3 regions of the Simiduia sp. 21SJ11W-1 genome follow, and region 3 is predicted to be linked to each of the others. Evidence: predicted binding sites of a transcription regulator. Region 3 holds the regulator's gene; each other region holds the start of a gene.
The links. The regulator sigma-54, encoded in region 3, starts transcription at its own class of promoters, with help from an activator protein. The targets are predictions, from matches to a motif close to TGGCACANNNNTTGCNNT.
Positions count from the first base shown of each region.

Region 1: a site for sigma-54 is predicted at 6,653-6,670, ahead of L1F30_RS07770 (flagellar brake protein). Genes of this name have one in related genera too.
Region 2: a site for sigma-54 is predicted at 3,655-3,672, ahead of flgF (flagellar basal-body rod protein FlgF). Genes of this name have one in related genera too.

Region 1 covers NZ_CP090959.1:1,762,016-1,769,934, forward strand. Annotated here, with positions in the region: gene L1F30_RS07740 (M18 family aminopeptidase) at 1-384, shown strand, start outside; gene L1F30_RS07745 (cyclic nucleotide-binding domain-containing protein) at 397-1,407, shown strand; gene L1F30_RS07750 (DUF3524 domain-containing protein) at 1,417-2,562, shown strand; gene L1F30_RS07755 (tryptophan--tRNA ligase) at 2,653-3,660, shown strand; gene bioA (adenosylmethionine--8-amino-7-oxononanoate transaminase) at 3,760-5,043, opposite strand; gene L1F30_RS07765 (DUF547 domain-containing protein) at 5,058-5,864, shown strand; gene L1F30_RS07770 (flagellar brake protein) at 5,849-6,607, opposite strand; gene ttcA (tRNA 2-thiocytidine(32) synthetase TtcA) at 6,820-7,749, shown strand; gene L1F30_RS07780 (hypothetical protein) at 7,752-7,919, opposite strand, start outside.
Region 2 covers NZ_CP090959.1:1,805,113-1,813,031, reverse strand. Annotated here, with positions in the region: gene flgJ (flagellar assembly peptidoglycan hydrolase FlgJ) at 1-160, opposite strand, end outside; gene L1F30_RS07995 (flagellar basal body P-ring protein FlgI) at 161-1,258, opposite strand; gene flgH (flagellar basal body L-ring protein FlgH) at 1,255-1,932, opposite strand; gene flgG (flagellar basal-body rod protein FlgG) at 1,962-2,747, opposite strand; gene flgF (flagellar basal-body rod protein FlgF) at 2,859-3,602, opposite strand; gene L1F30_RS07975 (flagellar hook-basal body complex protein) at 3,998-6,460, opposite strand; gene L1F30_RS07970 (flagellar hook assembly protein FlgD) at 6,481-7,191, opposite strand; gene flgC (flagellar basal body rod protein FlgC) at 7,204-7,641, opposite strand; gene flgB (flagellar basal body rod protein FlgB) at 7,644-7,919, opposite strand, start outside.
Region 3 covers NZ_CP090959.1:1,028,770-1,036,688, reverse strand. Annotated here, with positions in the region: gene L1F30_RS04575 (KpsF/GutQ family sugar-phosphate isomerase) at 1-669, shown strand, start outside; gene L1F30_RS04570 (HAD family hydrolase) at 737-1,261, shown strand; gene lptC (LPS export ABC transporter periplasmic protein LptC) at 1,314-1,898, shown strand; gene lptA (lipopolysaccharide transport periplasmic protein LptA) at 1,885-2,424, shown strand; gene lptB (LPS export ABC transporter ATP-binding protein) at 2,421-3,146, shown strand; gene L1F30_RS04550 (RNA polymerase factor sigma-54) at 3,336-4,859, shown strand; gene hpf (ribosome hibernation-promoting factor, HPF/YfiA family) at 4,943-5,233, shown strand; gene L1F30_RS04540 (PTS sugar transporter subunit IIA) at 5,238-5,699, shown strand; gene rapZ (RNase adapter RapZ) at 5,713-6,603, shown strand; gene L1F30_RS04530 (HPr family phosphocarrier protein) at 6,606-6,872, shown strand; gene yjgA (ribosome biogenesis factor YjgA) at 6,967-7,488, shown strand; gene L1F30_RS04520 (trimeric intracellular cation channel family protein) at 7,488-7,919, shown strand, end outside.

The DNA.
Region 1 (7,919 bases), 730 kb from region 3:
ATTTCAGCCGACAATGCGCACGGCATTCACCCCAACTACCCAGACAAGCATGATCAAAACCATGGGCCGCTGTTAAACAAAGGCCCGGTGATCAAAATAAATGCGAACCAGCGCTACGCCAGCAACAGCGAAACCAGTGCATACTTCCGCCACTTGTGTCAGCAGTTAAATGTCCCGGTTCAAGCCTTTGTGGTGCGCACAGATATGGCGTGCGGCAGCACCATTGGCCCCATCACAGCCGCAGAAATTGGCCTTCGCACATTGGATGTGGGCGTGCCAACCTGGGGTATGCACTCCATTCGTGAAACGGCCGGAACGACCGATATGGTCGATCTGATCAACGTTTTACGGGCGCATTTTTCTGCCCACTCACGCATTAAATAATCCGGAGTAACCATGTCGTTCGACCTTGAAGCCCTGGCTAAATTTGAGCCTTTTACATCCCTTAGCGAAGAGTACTTGCAGCGCCTAATGGATCACCTCGAATTGTTCGAGCTGGAGCGGGGCACTTTGGTTTTTAAACGCGGCAAGCCTTTGTCTGAAAACTACTACCTGGTGTCTGGCAGTGTAGATTTGATTGCGGCCGACTTTGAATCTGAAGTGATTACCGCCGGCACAGAGCGTGCCCGTTCGCCGCTCAATTTGCAGTCGCCCTCTCCGGTATCGGGTGTGGCGAAAGAGCCCGTTGTGGTGTTTCGCATTGATAAAGAGTTTGTGGATTTGGTGCTTGCTTATACCGAATCCACCGTTGAGAAAAAGGTCGAACAGGCCGGTGAAGAGCATCAGGATTGGATGTCGTGCCTGTTGGAGTCGCCCTTGTTTAACAAGGTGCCGCCGGCCAACCTGCAAGAACTGTTTGCCAAGTTTGAATGGGTAGAATTCGAGCCCGGCGATGTGTTAATTCAGGAGGGGGATCAGGGCGATTACTTCTACGTGCTGGAAAAGGGCCGCGTGGCGGTAGAGTCGCGCAGCCAAAAGCTCGACGTAGTGCTGCGCCCAGGCCATTACTTTGGTGAAGAGGCGCTGGTGGGCGAAGCCGTGCGCAACGCCTCGGTGATTGCCCAAACCCCAGGCGGCGTAATGCGCCTGACCAAAGAAGATTTCCGCGTGTTACTGCAAGAGCCCATATTGCAGTTTGTAGATGCCAAAGCCTGGGAGTCCCTTGAAAAAGCGGGCAACTTTAAATTGGTAGACGTGCGCCTGCCCATGGAATACCGTTGCGGCCACGTGGCCGGTGCCGTAAATATGCCCTTGGGTGGCCTGCGTGCCCGTGTTGACCGCTTGGAGTCTGGTATTAATTACCTGATTACCGGTGACGGTGGCCGGCGCGCCGAAGTGGCGGCTTATTTGTTTAATCAAGCGGGGCTTGATTGCTCTATTTTGTCCTGCGCGGGCGAGCTTTACTAAGCCGTTCGGGTGCGCTGCCTGCTTCTCTCTGCCTATCACGCGCACAGTCACGCCTATTGGTGTGACGGCGTGATGGCAAATTTCCCGCACATTCAGTGGGAGCAGCTCACACTGCCTGCACGCTATTTTAATTGGCGTATTCGGGGCAACGCCATTTCCCTGCTTGCACAATACCCCGAGCAGTTGTCGGCGCCTGCCGATGCCATAGTCGCCACCTCCATGACCGATTTGGTGGGCCTGAAAGCCTTGGCTCCGCACTTGGCAGGCTGCCCGAGTGTGCTGTATTTCCATGAAAACCAGTTCGACTACCCGGCCAACGATGCCCAACAGGCGCGCCTGGAACCACAAATGATGACGCTCTACAGCGCGCTTGTGGCCAATTATCTGGTGTTTAATTCCTGCTATAACTGCAATACCTTTTTTGCAGGCGTGAGCGCCCTGGTGCGTAAACTGCCCGATGGCTTGCCGAAAAACCTGGTGGCAGATTTGCAGGCTAAAGCGCGCGTGCTGCCGGTGCCGTTAAACCCTGCCGCCCACCCAGGCCCCTCGGCAAAAGCCGGCCGCCTCACGGTGATTTGGAATCACCGCTGGGAGCACGACAAAGCCCCTGAAAGGCTCTATGAAGCCTTGGTCAAGCTGCGTGAAAAGGCCCCCGGTTGTGCGCTGACGGTACACCTGGTTGGGCAGTCTTTTCGCAAGGTGCCGGCCGTGTTTGCCAAAATTAAACAGCTACTTGAAGAAGAGGGCTGGGCGGGCGCCTGGGGTTTTCAGCAAGCGCGGGCAGATTACAACCGGTTGTTGGCCGAAAGCCACTTTGCCATCTCTACCGCGCTGCACGACTTCCAGGGCCTTGCGATGCTTGAAGCGGCGGCTTATGGGGCGCAACCCATACTGCCGCGAAGGCTTGCCTACCCTGAGTGGTTTAGTGAATCGGCAGCACGGTTTTATGGGTCTCACCCGGAAGATGTACACAGTGAGGCACAAGCGTTGGCAGAGGTTCTTGTGCAAGCGGTTCAGGGGCATTATTCAGGTGCAGCCATGCGCGGGCATGCGGCTGCAACAGAGGCCGTAGCCGCGCTGGGCTGGGGTAACTTAAGGGCCGCATACGGCCAGTTGTTTGATGAGCTGCAAGCCTCTGCGGGCTTAATGGGGTAGTAGCGGCAACAAGAGCCGATGTGCAGGCTGCACGGCGGGGGCAGGTCGGGTATTATACGCGGCCCTAGCCAACACCAGAGTTTTAGCATTATGAGCAAGCAGCGGATTTTAACGGGCATCACAACCACGGGAACCCCGCACCTGGGCAACTATGTGGGTGCCATCCGCCCAGCCATTGAGGCCAGCCACGACACCAATAACCTGTCGTTTTATTTCTTGGCCGATTTTCACGCATTGATCAAATGCCAGGCGCCGGAGTTGGTGCACCAGTCTACCCGTGAAATTGCCGCTACCTGGTTGGCACTTGGGCTTAATACCGATAACGTGGTGTTTTATCGCCAGTCTGATGTGCCGGAAATTCCCGAGTTGTGCTGGGTGCTTACCTGCATGGCCGCCAAGGGCTTGATGAACCGCGCCCACGCTTATAAAGCCGCCGTTGCCGCCAACGAAGAGGCAGGTGAAGATACTGATTTTGGCATCACCATGGGGCTTTATAGCTACCCGGTGCTGATGGCCGCCGATATTTTGATGTTCAATGCCCATAAGGTGCCGGTTGGGCGCGATCAAATTCAGCACGTAGAAATGGCGCGTGATATTGCCGCGCGTTTTAACCATCACTACGGTGAATTGTTTACGCTGCCAGAGGCAGTGGTAGACGACAACGTGGCTGTTTTACAAGGCCTCGATGGCCGTAAGATGAGCAAAAGCTACGGCAATACCATTCCGTTGTTTTTGGAAGAAAAGCCCCTCAAAAAGCACATCAACAAAATTAAAACCAATTTGCTTGAGCCGGGCGATCCAAAAGATCCCGATGACGCCACGGTATTTCAAATTTGGCAAGCCTTTGCCACGCCTGAGCAAACCCAATATATGCGTGACGAATTCGCAGCCGGCATCGCCTGGGGCGAAGCCAAAAAACAATTGCACGCACTGATTAACGATCAATTAAAAGAGGCCCGCGAGCGCTACCAAACGCTCTTGGCAGACCCGCTGCACATTGAGGCAGAGTTGCAAAAAGGGGCAGAGAAGGCCCGCTCATACAGTGCGCCGTTGCTGCAAAAGGTGCGCGAAGCTGTGGGTATCAAGCCGATTCGCTAAGGGCTTACGGAAATTATAAAGGCGCCCGGCAATGCCTGGCGCCTTTTTTTATGTTCAAATTTTTTTGGTTTTTGTAAGATTGGGTGCGCGTGCGCGGCGCTAGCTGCCCATGCTCAATACCTTGCACATGGCGCCGGTGAGCAGCGAAAGTTCCTTATCGCTGATAATGAGCGGTGGCATTACGTAAACCAGTTTTCCAAACGGGCGAATCCATACACCTTGGTCTACAAAGCGGCGTTGAATAAGCGCCATGTCAACCGGTGCTTGCATTTCCACCACCCCGATGGTGCCCAGTACCCGCACATTGGCAACACCTGGCAGCTGTTTGCAAGGCGCAAGCCCCGCGGTTAACCCGGCTTCAATTTGCAGAACCTTTGCCTGCCAGTTCTGGTTGCATAAAATATCCAAACTTGCATTGGCGGCCGCGCAAGCCAGCGGGTTGCCCATAAAGGTGGGCCCGTGCATGAACACACCGGCTTCGCCATCACAAATGCCTTGGGCCACTTTGTTGTTACACAAGGTGGCGGCCAGGGTCATGTAGCCGCCGGTTAAGCCTTTGCCCACGCAGAGAATATCCGGGCTGATACCTGCGTGCTCGCAGGCAAACATTTTACCGGTGCGCCCGAAGCCTGTGGCAATTTCATCGGCAATCAGCAATATGCCGTATTCATCGCACAGTGCGCGCGCCGCTTTCAGGTATTGCGGAGAATAAAAACGCATGCCGCCAGCGCCTTGCACTACCGGCTCTAAAATCAGCGCGGCAAGGGTTGTATGGTGCTCGCTCAGTATTGCCTTTAGTGGGGCAATATCTTCATCAGTGCAGGGGGCATCAAAGGCGCAGGTGGGCGCGGGCGCAAACAGGTGCGTGGGCATGGCATCGGCAAAGAGGTGATGCATGCCCGTTACCGGGTCACACACAGACATGGCACCAAAGGTATCCCCGTGATAGCCGCATCGCAAAGCAACCATGCGGGTTTTTTCAGGCTTGCCTTGTGAGCGCCAAAATTGCAGCGCCATTTTAAGGGCCACTTCCACAGACACAGAGCCCGAATCGGATAAAAAGACTTTATTTAAACCGGGCGGTGAAAGCGCAACCAGTTTTTGTGCAAGCTTCACGGCGGGCGCGTGGGTGAGGCCGCCAAACATCACATGGGAGACTTTATCCACCTGGTCTTTAATGGCTTGATTGAGCACCGGATGATTGTAACCATGCAGCATGCACCACCAGCTGCTCATGCCGTCGATGAGCTTGCGGCCATCGGTGAGCTCGATGTATACGCCCTGGGCACTGGCTACCGGGTATACCGGCGGCGGATTGTTAAAAGACGAGTAGGGGTGCCAGAGTAATTGTTTATCTAACGAAAGCAGGCTGTCTGTATCCATGGGGGAACTACACAATGAACTTAAAAAGGGGAGTTTACGTGGCTTGCCTGTTTAGAACCAGCCGGGCTCAAGCCGTGGCCGTGATCTGCAGCCTGTCAATGTTGCTGGCAAGTGCTTTTGCCGGCGCAGCCGAGGCAAATCCGTACCAGCAATTTTTAGATACCTACCGCCATGAAACGCCCCGTGGCGCACTGGTAGATTACCGGGCCGTAACCGATGCCCATAAGAAGGCACTGGGCAACTATGTTGCGGGCCTTCAAAGGCAAGCGCCCAGCACCATGGGTGGCGCCGAGGCCCAAGCCTACTGGGTAAACCTCTACAACAGCCGGATGATTTTGCTGGTACTGGAGTCGGGCATTCCGGCATCAATCAAAGATGTGAAGCCTAATTTGGCGGCCTGGCTTGCCGGCGGGCCCTGGAAGTACCCGGTGGTTGACGTGGAGGGGCGCTCACTCAGTTTTGATGATATAGAACACGGTATATTGCGAGCCCAATGGCAGGAGCCCCGCATTCACTTTGTGCTCAATTGTGCGAGTATCGGTTGCCCGGATTTACCGGCCAAGGTGTTAACTGCAGGCACACTTGAGGCCCAGCTTGAATCTGCGGCCTGGGCGTTTATAAACAGTGAAAAGGGCGTAGATGTGAGCGCCAATACGGTGTACCTCAGCCGTATTTTCTATTGGTTTGGCGAAGATTTTGGCACCACCGAGGGCGCCCGCATCGCGTTTATCAATGGCTACCGCAAGGTGCCCATTCCCGAGGGGGCAAGCCTGCGCTACCGCTACGATTGGGCTCTGAACGACTATCAGGCGGCCCGGTAATTTTGCGCGAGCAGTGTGTCTACATAATGGCTCAGCAGGCCGTATTGGTCGCTGGTTAAGCCGCTGAACTCTACGCTGATTTCCGTTTGCCGAACCGGGCGACGCAGAAAGCGAAAGCTTCGGATTTTGCCGTCGCACTGGATTTTCAGCTGCCGGCCCAGTTCAAATTGAATGTTGGGTACCTTGCTGCCGCGGCTGATCTCGCGCAGCTTGTCGCCGTTGAGGTTTAGCCGCATGCCACCGGCCGACAAATTTACCAGTGAGCCAAACCAGTGCGAACGCCAGGGCGATTGCAGCTTCACCGGCACCATGTGATCTTCAAGCAACAAGCGCGGGTGGCGACGCCGCTGGCGGTATTCCAGTGATTCCGGCAGGGGCACCAGGTAGCAGGGGCTGCCGGCAATGGTTTGGCGCTCCAGCACCGGCGCTTCAAATTGCATGATTTTGCCCATGTGCTGGTGCGAAAGGTACAGGCTTTGGCCAATGGCTGGTTGTGGCGCGGTGGGGAACAGCTCATCCAGCACCAGCAGCCGTTGGCTGAAATTGATATCCAAAATCAGTGATTGAAAGCTTTGCCGGTGATTATCAAGCTGCACGGTAATCAGCTGGCGGCGGCTTTGCAGGTCTATCAGGCTTGCATAGCGCTGCATGATGCCCGTAAGGCTCATATCCTGGGCGGGTTCAACGGCAGGTGGCGCATCGGGTGTGCGAATTTTTTGCATTACTGCGTGCAAAAGGCTCATAGCGTCATCTCAATCGGGCAAGGTGCAAGGTGTTGTAACAGGGGTAGAGCAATCGCTATGCCAGCCCGGCACCCCTTGAATTTAGAGGGGTGCCGGGCCTACTGTGATGCAGAAGGCGGCAGGGGTTTGCCGCATGTTGGCAAGCGGCAAGGCGGTTTCCCAAAGCGCTTAAAATCCGTACAATGGCGCCCCCAAAATCGCAGGCCACCCCCATGCAAGATGTAGCCGAACGCAAAGACAAGCTGGAATTCAACAAGCTCCAAAAGCGCTTGAGGCGCCAGGTAGGCACCGCCATTGTAGACTTCAACATGATTGAAGATAACGACAAGGTGATGGTGTGCTTATCCGGCGGGAAAGATTCCTACGCCATGCTGGATATCCTGATGAGCCTGCAAAAAACCGCGCCCATTCGCTTTGAGCTGGTGGCGGTGAATCTGGATCAAAAGCAGCCGGGCTTCCCCGAAGAGGTGTTACCCAACTATTTGCGTACAGTTGGGGTGCCGTTTCAGATTCTTGAAAAAGACACCTACTCGGTGGTGAAAGAGAAAATCCCGGAGGGTAAAACCACCTGCGGCCTATGCTCGCGCCTGCGCCGCGGCACCTTGTACAGCTATGCCGAAAAAATTGGCGCCACTAAAATTGCGCTCGGCCACCACCGCGATGACATGGTTGAAACCCTGTTTTTGAACATGTTTTATGGCGCCAAGCTTTCAGCCATGCCGCCTAAATTACGCGCCAGTGATGGCCGTAACATAGTGATTCGCCCGCTGGCCTATTGCCGCGAAAGCGATTTGCAGGCCTTTGCCGAGGCCCGCAATTTTCCCATCATCCCCTGTAATTTATGTGGCTCCCAGGAAAACCTGCAGCGCCAGAACATCAAGGCCATGTTGCACGAATGGGAGCGTACCCACCCGGGGCGGGTAGAGCAGATTTTTGGTGCAATGCAAAATATTGCCCCCTCCCAGCTGGCCGACCGCAACCTGTTTGATTTTGAAAACCTGAACATCGATCGCACCGGCGAGCGCGCGGAATACGCCTTTGATGATGCCTCGGTTACAGATTGGAGTGACGGTGAGGGCAGCGAGCCGAAGGCGCGGGCGGCAGGTGCGGGCGTGCAATATATAGACGCGGTAAACCTTTAGCCTTAGGCCGCCATGCGTTTACGGCGGTTAAAGGCTGTGGCTAAAAGTTCGGCATCTGTGGGCTTGGCCGATGGCATGCGCTCGCAGGTTTGCTGAATGAGTAGCCAGGCAATGGCTGTGGCGTAGCGCAGGTTGGTGATCAGCTCATCATCGGGGTTATTCAAAAAGGC
Region 2 (7,919 bases), 780 kb from region 3:
TTAGCAACTGCTGCACAAACATGGCTTCAAACTGGCGCGCCACTTCGCGCAGTGATTGTTGATCGCCCTCGCGGCCCATTTTTTTCACGTGATCCAGCGAGTTGAGATTAGTAAAGCTATCAACCTGGGTAGACTGAACGGGAAGGTTTAGGTTATTCATCTAGATCACAATAAGCTCGGCTTTGAGCGCACCAGATTGCTTGAGCGCCTCTAAAATGGCCATTAGATCGCCGGGCGCTGCACCCACCTGATTAACGGCGCGCACTATGTCATCCAGGCTTGTGCCGGTATCAAATTTGAACATGGGGTTTATTTCTTCCTCAACACCCACATTGGATTGCGGCACTACCACAGTCTGGCCTTCCCCCAACGCATTGGGCTGGCTTACCGAAAGTGCTTCGGAAACAGTGACTGTGAGGCTGCCGTGGGTAACAGCAACCGGCGAGACCCGCACATCCTGCCCCACCACAATGGTGCCGGTGCGCGAGTTAATCACAACCCGTGCGGGCTCGCGCCCGGGCTCTACATTAATATTTTCAAGTAGGGAAAGGTAATTTACCCGCTGTGCGGGATCTACCGGTGCCTGTACCGAAACAGACACGGCATCAACAGGTGCAGCAACATCCGGGCCCAGCATATTGTTGATACTTTCAGCCAGACGCTTGGCGGTGGTGAAATCGGGCCTGTGTAAATTAAATACTATGGCGCGCCCCTCATCGAAGCGGGTAGCGATTTGCCGCTCTACCATGGCGCCTGAGGGAATACGGCCCACACTGGGTACATTCACTGTCACCTTTGAGCCGTCGTTGCCTTCGCCGCCAAAACCACCCACCACCAGATTGCCCTGTGCAATGGCGTATACCTGCCCATCTATGCCTTTCAGCGGCGTCATAATCAAGCTGCCGCCGCGCAAACTTTTGGCATTGCCAATAGAGGAAACCGTAATATCCAGAGATTGGCCAGGTTTTGCAAAGGCCGGCATTTCTGCGTGCACCGTTACTGCCGCAATATTTTTTAGCTGCAGTTTAATGCCGGGCGGCATGGCGATACCGAACTGATTCAGCATATTTAAGAACGATTGCACCGTAAAAGGGGTTTGGTTGGTTTGATCTCCGGTGCCATTAAGCCCCACCACCAAGCCATAACCCACCAACTGATTGGTGCGCACACCTGCCACACTTGCGATGTCTTTCACCCGCTCTGCAACTGCGGCCAGCGGCAAGCAAGCCATCACTAAAGCAACAATCAAAATTTTCATAATGGCCATACCGGAGAGTTGAAAAATCGGCCCAGCCAGCCCATTTCACTGGCGTCAGAAAGCGCACCTCGGCCTGCATAACTCAAGCGAGCATTGGCGAGCCGGGTAGACAATACGCTGTTATCCAGGCTGATATCTTCGCGCCGCACCATGCCGCTTACCCGAATAAATTCTTCGCCTTTATTAAGTGTTATCCATTTTTCACCGCGTATTACCAAATTACCGTTAGGCAGAACATCGGTTACAGTAGCGGTGATATTGCCCTGCAAACTGTTGCTTTGGTCTGCATCAGATTCACCCACAAAATCGCGATCTACCTGGGTGCTGGTATCCAATGAATACTCCCCTACCCTGGGTTCAACACCGAACAATGTGCCGGTAAAGCTGTTGTCTGATTCTTTTTTCATGCTGACGCCCGAGCTTTTGCTGCCTACGGTGCGCTCGGAGAGCACAATGGTAATAATGTCGCCCACACGGGTGGCTTTACGATCGTCAAAAAACGATAAGCTGTAGTCGCCACGGTACAGAGAGCCATCGGTGGGCACTGGCGGTACTGGCGTATTTCCCAGTACCGGTGCGTAGAAGGGGTCGTTCGGCGCTGGCGGTTGCGATACCACGCACCCACCAAGCAAAGCGCCCAATGAAACCAACAGAGCTGAGGCGAACTTAAACATACACTGCATTCCTCTATAGCGAAGCGGCATTACAGGTTTTGCGTGATAAATTGCAGCATTTGATCCGCTGTAGATACCACTTTTGAGTTCATTTCGTAGGCCCGCTGGGTGGTGATCATATTGACCATTTCTTCCACAATATCCACGTTGGAATTTTCAAGCGTACCTTGCAGCACTTCACCCAGGCCGTTTTCACCGGGGGTACCTGCCTGCGGGTTACCGCTGGATGCGGTTTCCAAAAACAGGTTGCCGCCTATGGCTTCAAGGCCTGCGGGATTAATGAAATCCACCAATTGAATATTGCCCACCTGCTGCGGGTTAGGGTCGCCGGGAATAAACACATTCACGGTGCCATCTGTACCAATGGTAATGCGGTTGGCATCTTCGGGTATGGTAATGGCAGGCTCTAACAACAAACCATTGGCATTAACCACCTGGCCATCAGAATTTAAATGCAGCTGGCCGTTGCGGGTGTAGGAAATATTCCCATCTGGCTGGAGCACCTGCATAAAGCCGCGCCCGTTAATGGCAACATCCAGAGATTGATCAGTTACCTGCAGGCTACCGGTTGTAAATTGCTTTTGGGTACCCACAACGCGCACACCGCTACCCAGCTGTAAACCCGAGGGGAGCTGGGTGTCTTGGGTAGTTTGCGCGCCGGGTTGGCGTTGCACCTGATACAGCAGATCTTCAAATACGGCTCTATCGCGCTTGTAGCCCACAGTGGAGGCGTTCGATAAATTATTTGAGATAGTGGTTAACTGCTTATCGTGCGCGCTAAGGCCCGTTTTACTCACATAAAGTGCGGCGTGCATACTGGCATTCCTCTCGGTTCACGTACGTCAGGCTTGCGCCCTGATCGCTCTAATTCTTACGCGCCGGTGTTGGCAACAGCCAAGTACCGGCGCCCATAAATAGCCTTGGTGTTAACTTATTTGCAACATTCGGGCCGATGCTTCAGAGTTTTCCTGCACGCTGCCCATAAGCTTTACGTGTAACTCATACTGGCGCGCCAACGTAAGCACAGAGGTGAACTCGTGCATGGCGTTGACATTGCTGGCCTCCAGGAAGCCCGAAGTTACCTGGACATTGGCATCTACCGCTGCGGCCTCACCGTCGCGCGTCACAAAGTAGCCGCTCTCGTCTTTTTCAAGGTTGGCGACATCTGGGTTAACCAATCGCAAACGCGCGATCTGTGCCGGGGTTTGCGGGCCTTCGCCCGCGTTGATAATGGATATACTGCCGTCCAGCCCTACTTCCACCTTCTCTTGGGGCGGCAAGGCAATGGGGCCGCCATCACCCAACACAATCATGCCCTCGCTGTTGCGCAAGATGCCGTCGGCATCAATCAGCAGGTTGCCGGCCCGGGTGTAGGCTTCACGGCCATCTGGAAGTTGCACCGCCAAAAAACCATCACCATTGATGGCCACATCCAGCTCACGCCCGGTTTCAATAAATGCGCCATGCGCGAAATCTGTGGCGGGCGACTCTGTCAGTGCGTAGGCGCGCGTGGGGTGGCCATCGCCGTAAAACACGGGCATCGCCCTTGCCTGCGCGAAATCCGCCTTGAAACCATGGGTATTAATGTTGGCCAGATTATTGGAATGCGCGGTTTGCGCGCGCATATTGTGCTTGGCCGCGGTCATGGATACATAAAGCGCCTTGTCCATAGTTCTTCCTCGGAACGACAATTTTTGATCATTCGATCGTCATACCTGAGATAGAGCAAAAACAGTGCCAGAGAAAACCAACACCGGCCTTATGTAGCAAATGGCACCAACAAACAACGGCCTTAAGAACGCAGCTAAACAGTAAGCTAATGTGAGCTTGCCCACACCTTGAAGGCCATGCCTTCAAACGCTTTCTTGAGATGAGAGTTCAGGCGCAGCATGTTACCCGGCGCAAACGCCTTTTGAGGCCTGCTTGCAAAACAGGAATGAGAGGGTACAAGCCACTGCACAGCAATACTTAGCTAGCCGTCACCTAAACCCGTGCGAGTGAGGGTTACAAACTGCGCCCCAAGTCTCTGTGTCTAGACTTGGGGCGCAGAGGGTAAAAACTGTCATTAGCGCAGGTTGATGATGGTTTGGGTAACGGCATCGGCCGTTTCAATGGTCTTGGCGCTGGCCTGGAAGTTACGCTGGGCAATAATCAAGTTTACGAGTTGCTCAGACAAATCCACGTTGGAATCTTCCAGTGCTCCGGCATTGATAACCCCAAGGGCCGCAGTGCCGGGCGTACCTATTTGCGGAATACCCGATTCAAAGTTCTCAGCCCACATGGTGTCGCCGGCGGGCTGCAAGCCCTGCACATTGGCAAAATCGGCAATCGCTAGCTGGCCCAGCACCTGCGCCTCACCATTGGTAAAGCGGGCAAAGAGTACGCCCTCGTCATCCAGATCTATGCCCGAAAGCCTGCCGGTGGCGTAACCATTTTGATCTACATTATTAACTGCAAAATCGCTACCGAACTGTGAGGTGCCATCCATCACAACTTCAAAGTTGGAATTGGTAGGTGGCACCACAATGGGTAAGGCGCCACCCTGCAGGCGATTCAATGGCCCCTGCGCGCCATTGGGGTTGCCATTTTGATCAAGAGGCACCCAGTTGGAAATCAGTATCGGGTCGCTTAACAATGGATCTAATGCGCCATTAGAATCAAAGTGCAGATTGTACGATGCCTGGGTCGGCGCAACATTGCCGGGTGGCGGCAATGTTGTGTCTGGGTCGCCTACATCTTCGCCGTCAATCTGCACATGCATCACCCAGTGATTGGGCGAGGTGAGCGGATCGTTCGGGTCGTAGTTTTGACGTACAAAGTATTGCGTCATCACATGGTTGTTGCCGAGCGAGTCGTACACCGTAACCGAGGTTGCGTGGTTATAGGTGCCCTGATCGGTTGGGTCGAACTGGTTAATCACAAAAGGCTGGAAAGACGTAGCCGTAAAGGGGCTGTACAAACCGATAGCCGGCGGATTGGGATTGTTAATGGTGTAGCCTTCATCCAGCACCAGATCTATCTCACCGCCCACCACTATGCCGTTGGTGGATGCCAGCGAATTGCCGGCCCCAATGCCGTTGTTGGCAGGATCTGCTTCCAGCGTTTGCGAAGGCACGGCAGGATTACCCAATACTTCCACGGTATCGCCATCGGTAGTGGAGCTCATGATGAAACGTAAATCGTCACCAATGTTAGAGGTTACGATTAAATCCCCTGTTACTGCATCCAGGGTGGCGGTTACACCCGGAAGTGTTGAGGTAGATAAGCCGTTAATTTCGGTTTCAAGGCCAGCCAAATCATTGGCATTGAGGGCTACATTATTCAGGTTTATAACCATGTTTCCGGCGGCATTGTTGTAGCCGGCTGCCACAATGCGCGCGGTGGTAGTTGCCGTTGCAGTGACGCCGGCAAGCCCGTTCATTTCCGAGGCAATTTCACTGGCTGTTTGGCCCTCTGCACTGGTGTAGGTAATGGTTTGATTTGGCCCTACCACATCAATAGATTGCAATGGGTAGCCATTATCAACAGCGGGCGTTCCGGAGTTATCCTGAATGCTGCCCGCGCCAATTGCGCCGGCTAAACCCAGCACGCCAGCATTGCCGCTGCCATTGGTCAAGGTTACCTGCGAGGGCTCGCCATCTTGCAGCGCCTGAAACTCCAGGTGGTAGTTACCGCCGCCATCATCTACGGCCACGGCCAAAACATCGATGGGGGTTTGCGGCAAGGTGGGTGAAAAAATTTGCCCGTTAATCACGCCTTCAAGGGTACGCAAATCGTTAAAGTTGTTGATATTGGCAGGCACGCCGTTGGCAGTATTCAAAGTAATAGACACAGTGCCATTGTTGCCGGAGGTCGCTCCGGCCAGCTGTATATCAAAGGTTACGGTATTGGCATTAAAATCGAACCCCGCACCTGGCAGTGCAAAGTTTGTAGACGCAGCCGTGGATGTAGTGGCGTTTTGCAGCCCAACCTGAGTAACCCCAATGGCATTGCCATTTGTCAAAATGGTGGTACCTGAGCGCTGTAATACAGGCGCGTTGGCATCCAGATTCAACGCAGATTCCACCAAAGTGGTTTGCCGTGGTGGCTGATTGCCGGTTTGGATTTGCATATCGCCCACAACGCCGCCAATGACACCGTTGATATCAGCGCCGAAGCCCTGCAGGCGGCCATTGGTGTTGTTCACAATATAGCCGTCTTTATCTAAGCCAAAGGTACCTGCGCGGGTATAAAGTTGATCGCCGCCTTGATTCAAGATAAAAAATCCGGCGCCGCTGATGGCAAGATCCAGCTCATTTTCGGTAAAACTGATATTACCCTGGCTAAACTGTTGCGATACCTCTTGCAAACGCACACCGCCGCCGATGGTATTAACGCCCGCCCCCAAAATAGTGGTGGCATATACGTCACCAAATTCCGCCCGAGAGCTCTTAAAACCCGTGGTACTGGCGTTTGCAATATTATTGCCGGTAATTTTCAGATCGGAGTTTGCTGCACGAATGCCGCTTAACGCTGTATTGAATGGCATTGTAATACCCTGCTCTAAGGCTAGTTAAACTGTTTTACATCAGACATTGATACAGGCCCAATGCCTGCCAGATTCAACGTCAAGGATCCGTTTGAACCAATGGTCACACTGTTCACATTGGCACTTAATGCGGTATCTAACTGCGTGGGCTCGCCGTCAATACTCGCCATCACTTCAAATTTATACTGCCCGGGCGCAGCACCGTTGGGGAGCTGGCTGGCCCAATCGGTTAGCTCACCGTTTACCTCCAGGTACATGCCATCCCACCGGAATACCATTTCGCCCTTGCTCTGGTAGCCCACGGGAATTGATTCCACAAGCGAGCCAGATTCACTGTAAATATTCACATTCACATCGCTGGTGCTGGCGGGAATAGTTACACTGCCACTCACCACGTTGCCGGCTGCCAGGCTCGCATTATTTGTGGGCACTGTGACGCTTCGGCCCACCAAAGATGATGCCTGCAATGCCTGATTAGACATCATGACATTCGAAAAGCTGGAGAAATTGGTATTTAGCTTTTCCATTTCCTCCAACTCACTGAATTGCGCAAGTTCTGCAATAAATTCTGTATCTTCCTGGGGGTTGAGCGGATCCTGGTTTTGCATCTTCACCATCAGCAATTCCAAAAACTGCGCCTGGCCAAGCTCATTACTTTTTGGCGCGTCTTTGTTTTTCGAACCAATATCCAAGTGATCCAGCACGCCGCCAATGTTACTAATTCCAGACATCTTGCTGCCCTCTTATTGGCCCATGGTTAACACGCGCTGCATCATCTGCTTGGCGGAGTTCATAACTTCAACGTTGGTTTGAAAGCTGCGAGTGGCGGAGATCATGTTGGTCATTTCTTCAACCACATTCACATTGGGGTAAAACACATAGCCGTCTTCATTGGCTAATGGATGGTTAGGCTCGTAGCGCTGCTGTAAGGGTGCGTCACTTTCCACAATGCCGAGCACTTGTACGCCGGCATTGGCCTCCTCTGCCATTGCAGTGGGCATGAGCCCGCCACGGGCATTGTTCAGCGCCGTGGTAAACACAGGGTGGCGCGCGCGGTACACCTGATCGTAACTGGAGGCCGCCGACTGGGCGTTAGCCATGTTACTGGCGGTGGTATTCAGTCGCAGGCTTTGGGCATTCAGGCCGCTACCGGCAATTCCGAAGATGGCATTAAGCGACATAATTACTCCCCTTTAACCGCATTCATCAGCCCTTTAAAGCGGCTGTTGAGAAATGTGAAACTGGCCTGGAATGCCAGGGCGTTTTCCATGTATTGGCCGTGCTCTACTTGCTCTTCAACCGTGTTGCCGTCAACCGAGGGCTGCTGCGGTACCCGGTAGCGCAACTCTTCACCACTCACACTTTGCTGGCCGGCCAGGTGGCGCGATTGGGTGCGCGCCAGATCAAAGCCCTCGCGCTGCTTACCGCTAAGCTGCCGATTGAGCTCGGCCTTAAAATC
Region 3 (7,919 bases):
TCATCATCGGAAGTGCTCACGCTGATCCCCTTATTCAAGCGTATGCAAATTCCCATCATCAGCATGACCGGCAACCCCAACTCGCCGCTGGCGCAGGCTGCCGATGTAAACCTGGACATCAGTATTCAGGCCGAGGCCTGCCCGCTGGATTTGGCGCCCACCTCATCGACTACCGTCACCCTGGTGGTGGGCGATGCCTTGGCAGTCGCGCTATTGGAAGCCCGCGGCTTCACCAAAGAAGAATTTGCCTTTTCGCACCCGGGCGGCGCCTTGGGCCGGCGCCTGCTTGTGCGCGCTAGCGATCTGATGCACGCAGGCCAGGAGCTGCCAAAGGTCAGCCCCGATACCTTGCTGTCTACGGCGCTCGTGGAAATGACCCGCAAGGGCTTTGGCATGACGACCGTTGTGGACGAGGCAGATCAATTGATTGGCGTTTTCACCGACGGCGACCTGCGCCGCTGCGTGGATCTAGGGGCGAATCTGGCCACCGCCACCATGGCCCAGGTGATGACGCGCAACCCGCTTACGGTAACCACAGACCTGCTGGCGGCCGAAGCCCTCACCTTGATGGAACAGCGAAAAATTACCGCGCTGGTGGTTGAAGACCACAACAAACACCCCGTAGGCCTGCTGCACATGCACGACATTTTGCGGGCAGGAATCGTTTAGTATTCAGGCGCGCACAACGCCAACCTAAGTTGCAACCCAACATTCATTTTGCATTTCGGACCCACCCATGACTCAAGCACTGGCCTCGGCAAAAAACATCAAACTGCTGCTACTCGATGTAGACGGCGTACTCACCGACGGCAAGCTCTACTTCGACAACCAGGGCAACGAGATGAAAGCCTTCAACACCCAAGATGGCCACGGCATCAAGCTGCTGCAAAAATCGGGGGTACAGGTGGGCATTATTACCGGGCGCAAAAGTGAGTTGGTGGCGCGCCGCGCGGGTGATTTGGGTATAAATATTTTGGTGCAAGGCCGCGAAGATAAATTTGCCGCCCTGCAGGAAATCCTCACAGACCTGCCGCTTGCGCTCGAGCAAATCGCCTTCATGGGTGACGACCATCCGGATCTCACCTGCATGGTAAAAGTGGGCCTGGCCATGACCACCGCCAACGCTCACCCGGATGTGGTAGCCCGCGCCCACTGGCAAAGTGCGCGCAACGGCGGCGAAGGGGCCGTGCGTGAAGCCTGCGATTTCATCATGCAGGCACAAGGCACGCACGCAGCGCTACTGGCTAAATACACAGGCTGAAGCCGGCCACGGCCCGCTCTCACTCAATCCTGGCGCACAAAGGAAAACAGCGTTGGCAAAACTTAAAAAATTACTGCCCGTTATTGTTGCCCTGATCGTGTTCATCTACCTGTTTATGGTGGAGACACCCTCTACACGCCTGTTCGAGCAGCCCCCAAAAGATGCAGAGCAACAGGCACCGGCATTTTTCATGACCGACTTCGTGAGCGTTCATTACGATGAAGCCGGCAAGGTAAGCCGGCGCGTGACCGGCGTGCGCGCCGATCACTACCAACCCGCCGGCAAGGCCAGCAACAAAGATTTCACCCTGGTAGAGCAGCTGCGCGCTGAAATCTATAATCCCGATCAGGCGCCCTGGATTATTGTGGCCGATCGAGCGCGCGCAACCAACAAGGATGACCGGCTTGAACTCACCGGCAACGTACACCTGTTTCAACAGGATCCGGTTGAGGGCACCACGGAACTCTTTACAGAAAAGTTGATCTACTTTACCAAGCGCCAGGTGGCTGAAACGGATCAGCCGGTGAAAATACTTTCGCCCCAAGGCATTACCCACGGCAATGCGCTGAACGCCAATATCAAAACCCAGACTTTTAAACTTACTCGCGGAGTCACAGGCACTTATGAAACACAATAACCCGCGCCGCAGCCACGCCTGGCTCGCCCTTGCCGCCTTGGCCGTGATGGTTACACCATTGGCACAAGCGCTGCCCACCGATCGCGATCAGCCCATTAACATCAAGTCGGACGATTTCGATCTAGATAAAAAAAAGGGCGTTCTAACTTATGTGGGTAACGTCGTCATTGAACAGGGCAGCATCTACATCGAGGCTGAAAAAGCCGTGTTTTACAGCAAGAACAACGAGGTTTACCGCGTGGTAGCCACCGGTGCACCGGCCCACTTTCAACAGCAACCCGAGATCGATAAGCCACTGGTAAAAGCCCGCGGCGAATTACTGGTGTACGAAGTGGGTAATGAAAAGCTCACCATCACAGGCAAAGCCCGCGTAGAGCAAGACGGCTCACTGATCACCGGTGATCAAATCAACTACAACATTCACCTGGCCACCGTTGAGGCCGGCCGCCGTACCGATAGCAAGGAGCGGGTCAACGTTATTCTGCAGCCTCAAAAGCGCACGCCCGCGGAGCAAAAAGACCAATGAGCCAGTTGCAAGCACTGAACCTGGCCAAGAGCTACAAGGGCCGCCGGGTAGTAATCGACGTATCGATGGAGGTAAACAGCGGCCAGATAGTGGGCCTCTTGGGCCCCAATGGCGCCGGCAAAACCACTTGCTTTTACATGATTGCGGGCCTGGTAGAAAGCGATGCCGGGCGCGTGAGCATCGACGATCAGGACTTAACCCCCCTGCCCATTCACGGGCGCGCACGGGCGGGCATCGGCTATCTTCCGCAAGAGGCCTCGGTATTTCGCAAACTCACCGTGGCCAACAATATTCTTGCCATTCTGGAAACCCGCAAAGAGCTCAACCGCAAACAGCGCTTAGCGCGCATGGAAGATTTGCTGGAAGAGTTTCACATTACCCACATCCGCGACAGCCTGGGCATGGCGCTGTCGGGCGGCGAACGCCGTCGGGTGGAAATTGCCCGGGCCCTGGCCACCGAGCCACGGTTTATTTTGCTGGATGAACCCTTCGCCGGAGTCGACCCCATTTCCGTGGGCGATATCAAAGGCATCATCAAGCACCTTAAAGATCGCGGCATCGGCGTACTGATTACCGACCACAATGTACGCGAAACCCTCAGCATCTGCGAAAAGGCCTACATCGTTAGCGAAGGCCACATTATTGCCGAGGGCGATGCCAGCACGGTGCTCGCCAACCAGCGGGTACGCGAGGTGTACCTAGGCGACCAGTTCACCCTCTAGGCCTGCACATCACCGCACTGGCGCGCAGAACAACAACGCTTTACGCGCCAACCTTAAATCACCCATAAAGGCATGGTGCTTGCTTGTCAATATTGCCTCGCTATTGCCGGATGACTACACTTAGGTTGCGCCCGCTGGAGTTAAGGCCACGTTTTGGGCAGCAACCAAGAGGATGTAAGTCATTACCCCATGAAGCCATCTCTACAGCTAAAACTCGGTCAGCAGCTGACCATGACGCCGCAGTTGCAACAGGCCATCCGGCTGCTGCAATTGTCGACACTGGACTTACAGGCCGAAATCCAGGAGGCGCTGGAATCCAACCCTATGCTCGAGATGGCAGACGGCGATGACACAGGCGCCGATAACGCCGCAGACCACCCAGACAACAGCCAATCTGCCCAGCCAGACGGCAAAGACGCAAACGACAACGCCCCGGATACCCCCGCAACCGACACCACCAGCGACACCTCGATGGATGCCGACTGGAATAACGACATTCCAGACGACCTGCCGGTAGATACCAACTGGGACGACATCTACACCTCGGGCCCCGCCAGCGCAGGCCCGGCATCGGACGACGATCGCGACTACGAGCGCGACGACAGCGGCGGCGAAACCCTGCAAGAACATTTGCTGTGGCAGCTCAACCTCACGCCCATGTCTGATCGTGATCGGGTGATTGCCATGGCCATCATCGATGCCATAGAGCCCAGCGGGCTGTTGGCCTCACCTCTGGAAGAAATAACCGAGGGCCTGGGCCAAGACGCCGATCTGCAAGATGACCCCCTCGAACACGATGAAGTACTGGCGGTGCTGCACCGGCTGCAACAATTCGACCCGCCAGGCGTTGGCGGTCAGGATTTATCGGAATGCCTGCTGATTCAGTTGCGCACACTACCGGCCACTACACCTTTTCTGGATGCTGCTAAACTGATTGTTAAGGATCACTTGGCCCTGCTAGGCAGCCGCGATTACAAGCAACTCATGCGCCGCTGTAAGCTCAAGGAATCAGAGCTTGCCGAAACCATCGGGCTGATCCAAACCCTTAACCCGCGCCCGGGCGAGAGTATCAGCCGGGCTGAAACCGAGTATGTCGTCCCGGATGTCTTTGTCAGCAAAAAACAGGATCGGTGGCTAGTGGAGCTCAATCCAGATATCGCGCCCAAGATCCGTATCAACTCAGGCTACGCGTCGCTGGTAAAGCGCGCCGACACCAGCAAAGATAACAACTTCCTGCGCGATAACCTGCAAGAGGCCCGCTGGTTTTTAAAGAGCCTGCAAAGCCGCAACGAAACATTACTCAAGGTGGCCAGCTGCATTGTTGAAAAACAGGTGGGCTTTTTCGAACACGGCCCGGAAGCCATGAAACCCATGGTGCTGCACGACATCGCCGAAGAAGTTGGCATGCATGAATCCACCATATCCCGGGTGACTACGCAAAAGTACATGCACACCCCCCAGGGCATTTACGAACTCAAGTATTTCTTCTCAAGCCACGTGAGCACAGACTCAGGCGGCGAGTGTTCCTCAACGGCAATTCGCGCCATCATCAAGAAGCTGGTGGCCGCAGAGAACCCCAAAAAGCCCTTGAGCGACAGCAAAATTACCAAGCTCTTAGAAGAGCAAGGCATTCAGGTGGCCAGGCGTACCATCGCCAAGTACCGGGAGTCTCTCGGTATCGCGGCCTCGAATGAGCGAAAGCGACTGATTTAGCAAGCGAGTATTGGTGCCCCGCAACGGTATTGCACCAATGCGGGGCGGGTGCAACGCAAACGCAGCGACAAAAGGAGCAGCAAATGCAAATCAACATCAGCGGACACCATCTCGACCTGACCGACGCCATCAAAAGCTATGTCAACACCAAGCTTGAAAAACTCGAACGCCACCACGACCGAATAACCAGCATCAATGCCATTTTGAGTGTTGATAAACAGCGACAAAAGGCAGAAGCTACCGTCCACGTCAGTGGCGCCGAGTTTTTCGCTGACTCTCAGTCCGAAGACCTGTATGCTGCCATCGATCTACTCACCGATAAGCTGGATCGCCAACTTATCAAGCACAAAGAAAAGCTTCGAAGCCACCGTTGAATTTATGCAGTTTGAAAATCTCTTGGCCCCACGCCGTGTGCAACACGGCGTGGATGGCGTCAGCAAAAAGCGCGCGCTGGAAATTCTGGCCGACCTGATCTCTAACGATATCCCCTCCCTCGCCGCCGACGACCTCTTTCGCAGCCTGGTTGCCCGCGAACGCCTGGGCAGCACCGGCCTCGGCCACGGTATCGCCATACCCCACTGCCGGGTTGCCAACTGCGAGGCCACCACCGGTGCGCTGATTACACTGTCTCACTCCATCGACTTCGACGCCATTGACGGCGAACCCGTCGACGTTATTTTCGCACTTCTGGTGCCGGAAGATGCCGATGGCGATCACCTGCAAACACTGGCCAGGCTTGCCGAGCTGTTTCAGCGCGAGGAATTTCGTGAAGAGTTGCGCAGTGCTGGCTCAGACCAGCTGCTCTATAGTAGGGTAGTGCAACACCTCACTGCAGCCTAAGGAATCTGCCACCATGCCCACCGAGCCAAGCACACCGCGATTAATTGTTGTCAGTGGCCGCTCGGGCGCCGGCAAAAGTACAGCGCTACACGTGCTGGAAGACTTAGGCTTCAACTGCATTGACAACCTGCCGCTGCGCCTGCTGCCGGAACTCGTCAAGCAACTGGAGGCAGACCCCACCGACCAGCAATCGTTTGCCATTAGCGTGGATGCCCGAAACGCCTGGCGCGAGCTGACCAAGTTCCCGCAGATTATTGCCCACGCACGCGACAGCGGCATTCACATTGAAGTGATGTTTCTCGATGCGCGCTCGCCCGCGCTGATTCAGCGCTTTAGCGAAAACCGCCGCAAGCACCCCCTCAGTCGCGACGGCGTGGCACTGCGCGATGCCCTTATAAAAGAACGCGAACTGCTACAGCCAGTGGTGGATTTGGCGGATCTTGTGATCGACAGCACCAACTTAACCCTGCACCAGTTGCGCGATCTGGTAAAAGTGCGGGTGCGTCAATCCGATGAAACCACCATGGCACTGCAATTAATGTCTTTTGGCTTCAAGCGCGGCGTGCCCGTGGATGCAGACTTCGTGTTTGACGTGCGCTGCCTGCCCAACCCCTACTGGAAACCCGAGCTGCGCGCGCAAACAGGCCAGGACCAAGGCGTGGCCGACTTCCTGGAGGCACAGGAAGACACAAGCCTCATGCTAGACGACATCTACCAGCACATTCACAAGTGGCTGCCAAGATTCGAGGCCAGCAACCGCAGCTACATGACAGTGTCCATCGGCTGCACCGGCGGCCAGCACCGCTCGGTATACATCGCCGAGCAATTGCACAAAAAACTGATGGCCGACTACCCCAAAGCGCAATTACGTCACCGAGAGTTGGTGGCCAATCACGGGCACTGAGCATGGAACGGCAAATTGAAATCATCAACAAGCTTGGGCTGCACGCCCGGGCGGCGGCAAAAATGGCCACGCTGGCAGCGCGCTTTGGCTGCAAAATACAGGCAGGTGTGGGCGACAAGCGCGTTGATGCCAAAAGCGTGATGTCGCTCATGCTGCTTGCCGCCAGTAAAGGCACCCAGCTCACCCTGGTCACCGAAGGGGAAGACGCAGACGAGGCCATGGCCGCCCTGTGCGAGCTCATAAACGACCGCTTCGGCGAAGGCGAATAGCCCCTGTCACTGGCGCCGCAAGTTAGATACCATGCGCGCCCAACCCCACTTGTACCAAAGGCTGCACGCAGGCCCTAGCACTTCGGAAGGCACCATGACGCAAGACAATCAATTCGAAGACGAATTTGAACAAGAGCAGCCCAAAAGCCGCACACAAATCAAGAAGGAAATGCTGGCGCTGCAGGCGCTGGGTGCCAAGCTGTGCGAGCTCAACAAGGAGCGCCTGGCAAAAATTCCGCTTCCGGATTTATTGCGCAACGCCATTGTGGAGATGGGCCGCATCAAAACCCACAACGCCAAACGCCGGCACATGCAGTTTATTGGCAGGCTGATGCGCGAGGCAGACCACGAGGCCATCGAAGAAGCCTATAACGCGCTCACCCAGGTATCTGAGCAGCATGTGCAACAACAACACCTGGCCGAGCGCTGGCGCGACCGGATGCTGGCCGAAGGCGACGACGCCATCAACGCCTTCTTACTGGATTTCCCCGCCGCCGACCGCCAGCAGCTGCGCCAATTGGCCCGGGCCGCCAAACAGGAAGCCGCCAAAAGCAAACCGCCGGCAAGCGCTCGTAAACTGTTTCGCTGCTTGCGAGACAGTATCGTAGGCGCCTGATGCTTTTTGAAAGCACGCTCTATTTTGCAGGCCTCATAGGTTGCGCTGTGTTCGCCATTTCCGGCGGGTTGGCTGCGGCAGAAAAACGCCAAGACATCATGAGCTTTATTCTGCTGGGTGTGGTAACCGGCCTTGGTGGCGGCACCGTGAGAGATTTAGTGCTGAACAAGCCCGCCATTTTCTGGCTGGCCGAGCCTTTGTATTTGTACGTGTGTGTGGCCGCTGCCGCACTGACTTATTTCCTTGCCCCGATTTTAGCCTCCAAGCACCGCGCATTAATCTGGATGGACGCAGCCGGCATGGCGCTGTTTAGCGTTACGGCCGCCCACTCAACCCTTCAATGGCACGATGCATGGCTTGTGGCTATGGCGATGGCCATGATTACCGCCTCGTTTGGTGGCGTTATGCGCGATGTATTGCTGGATCAAATG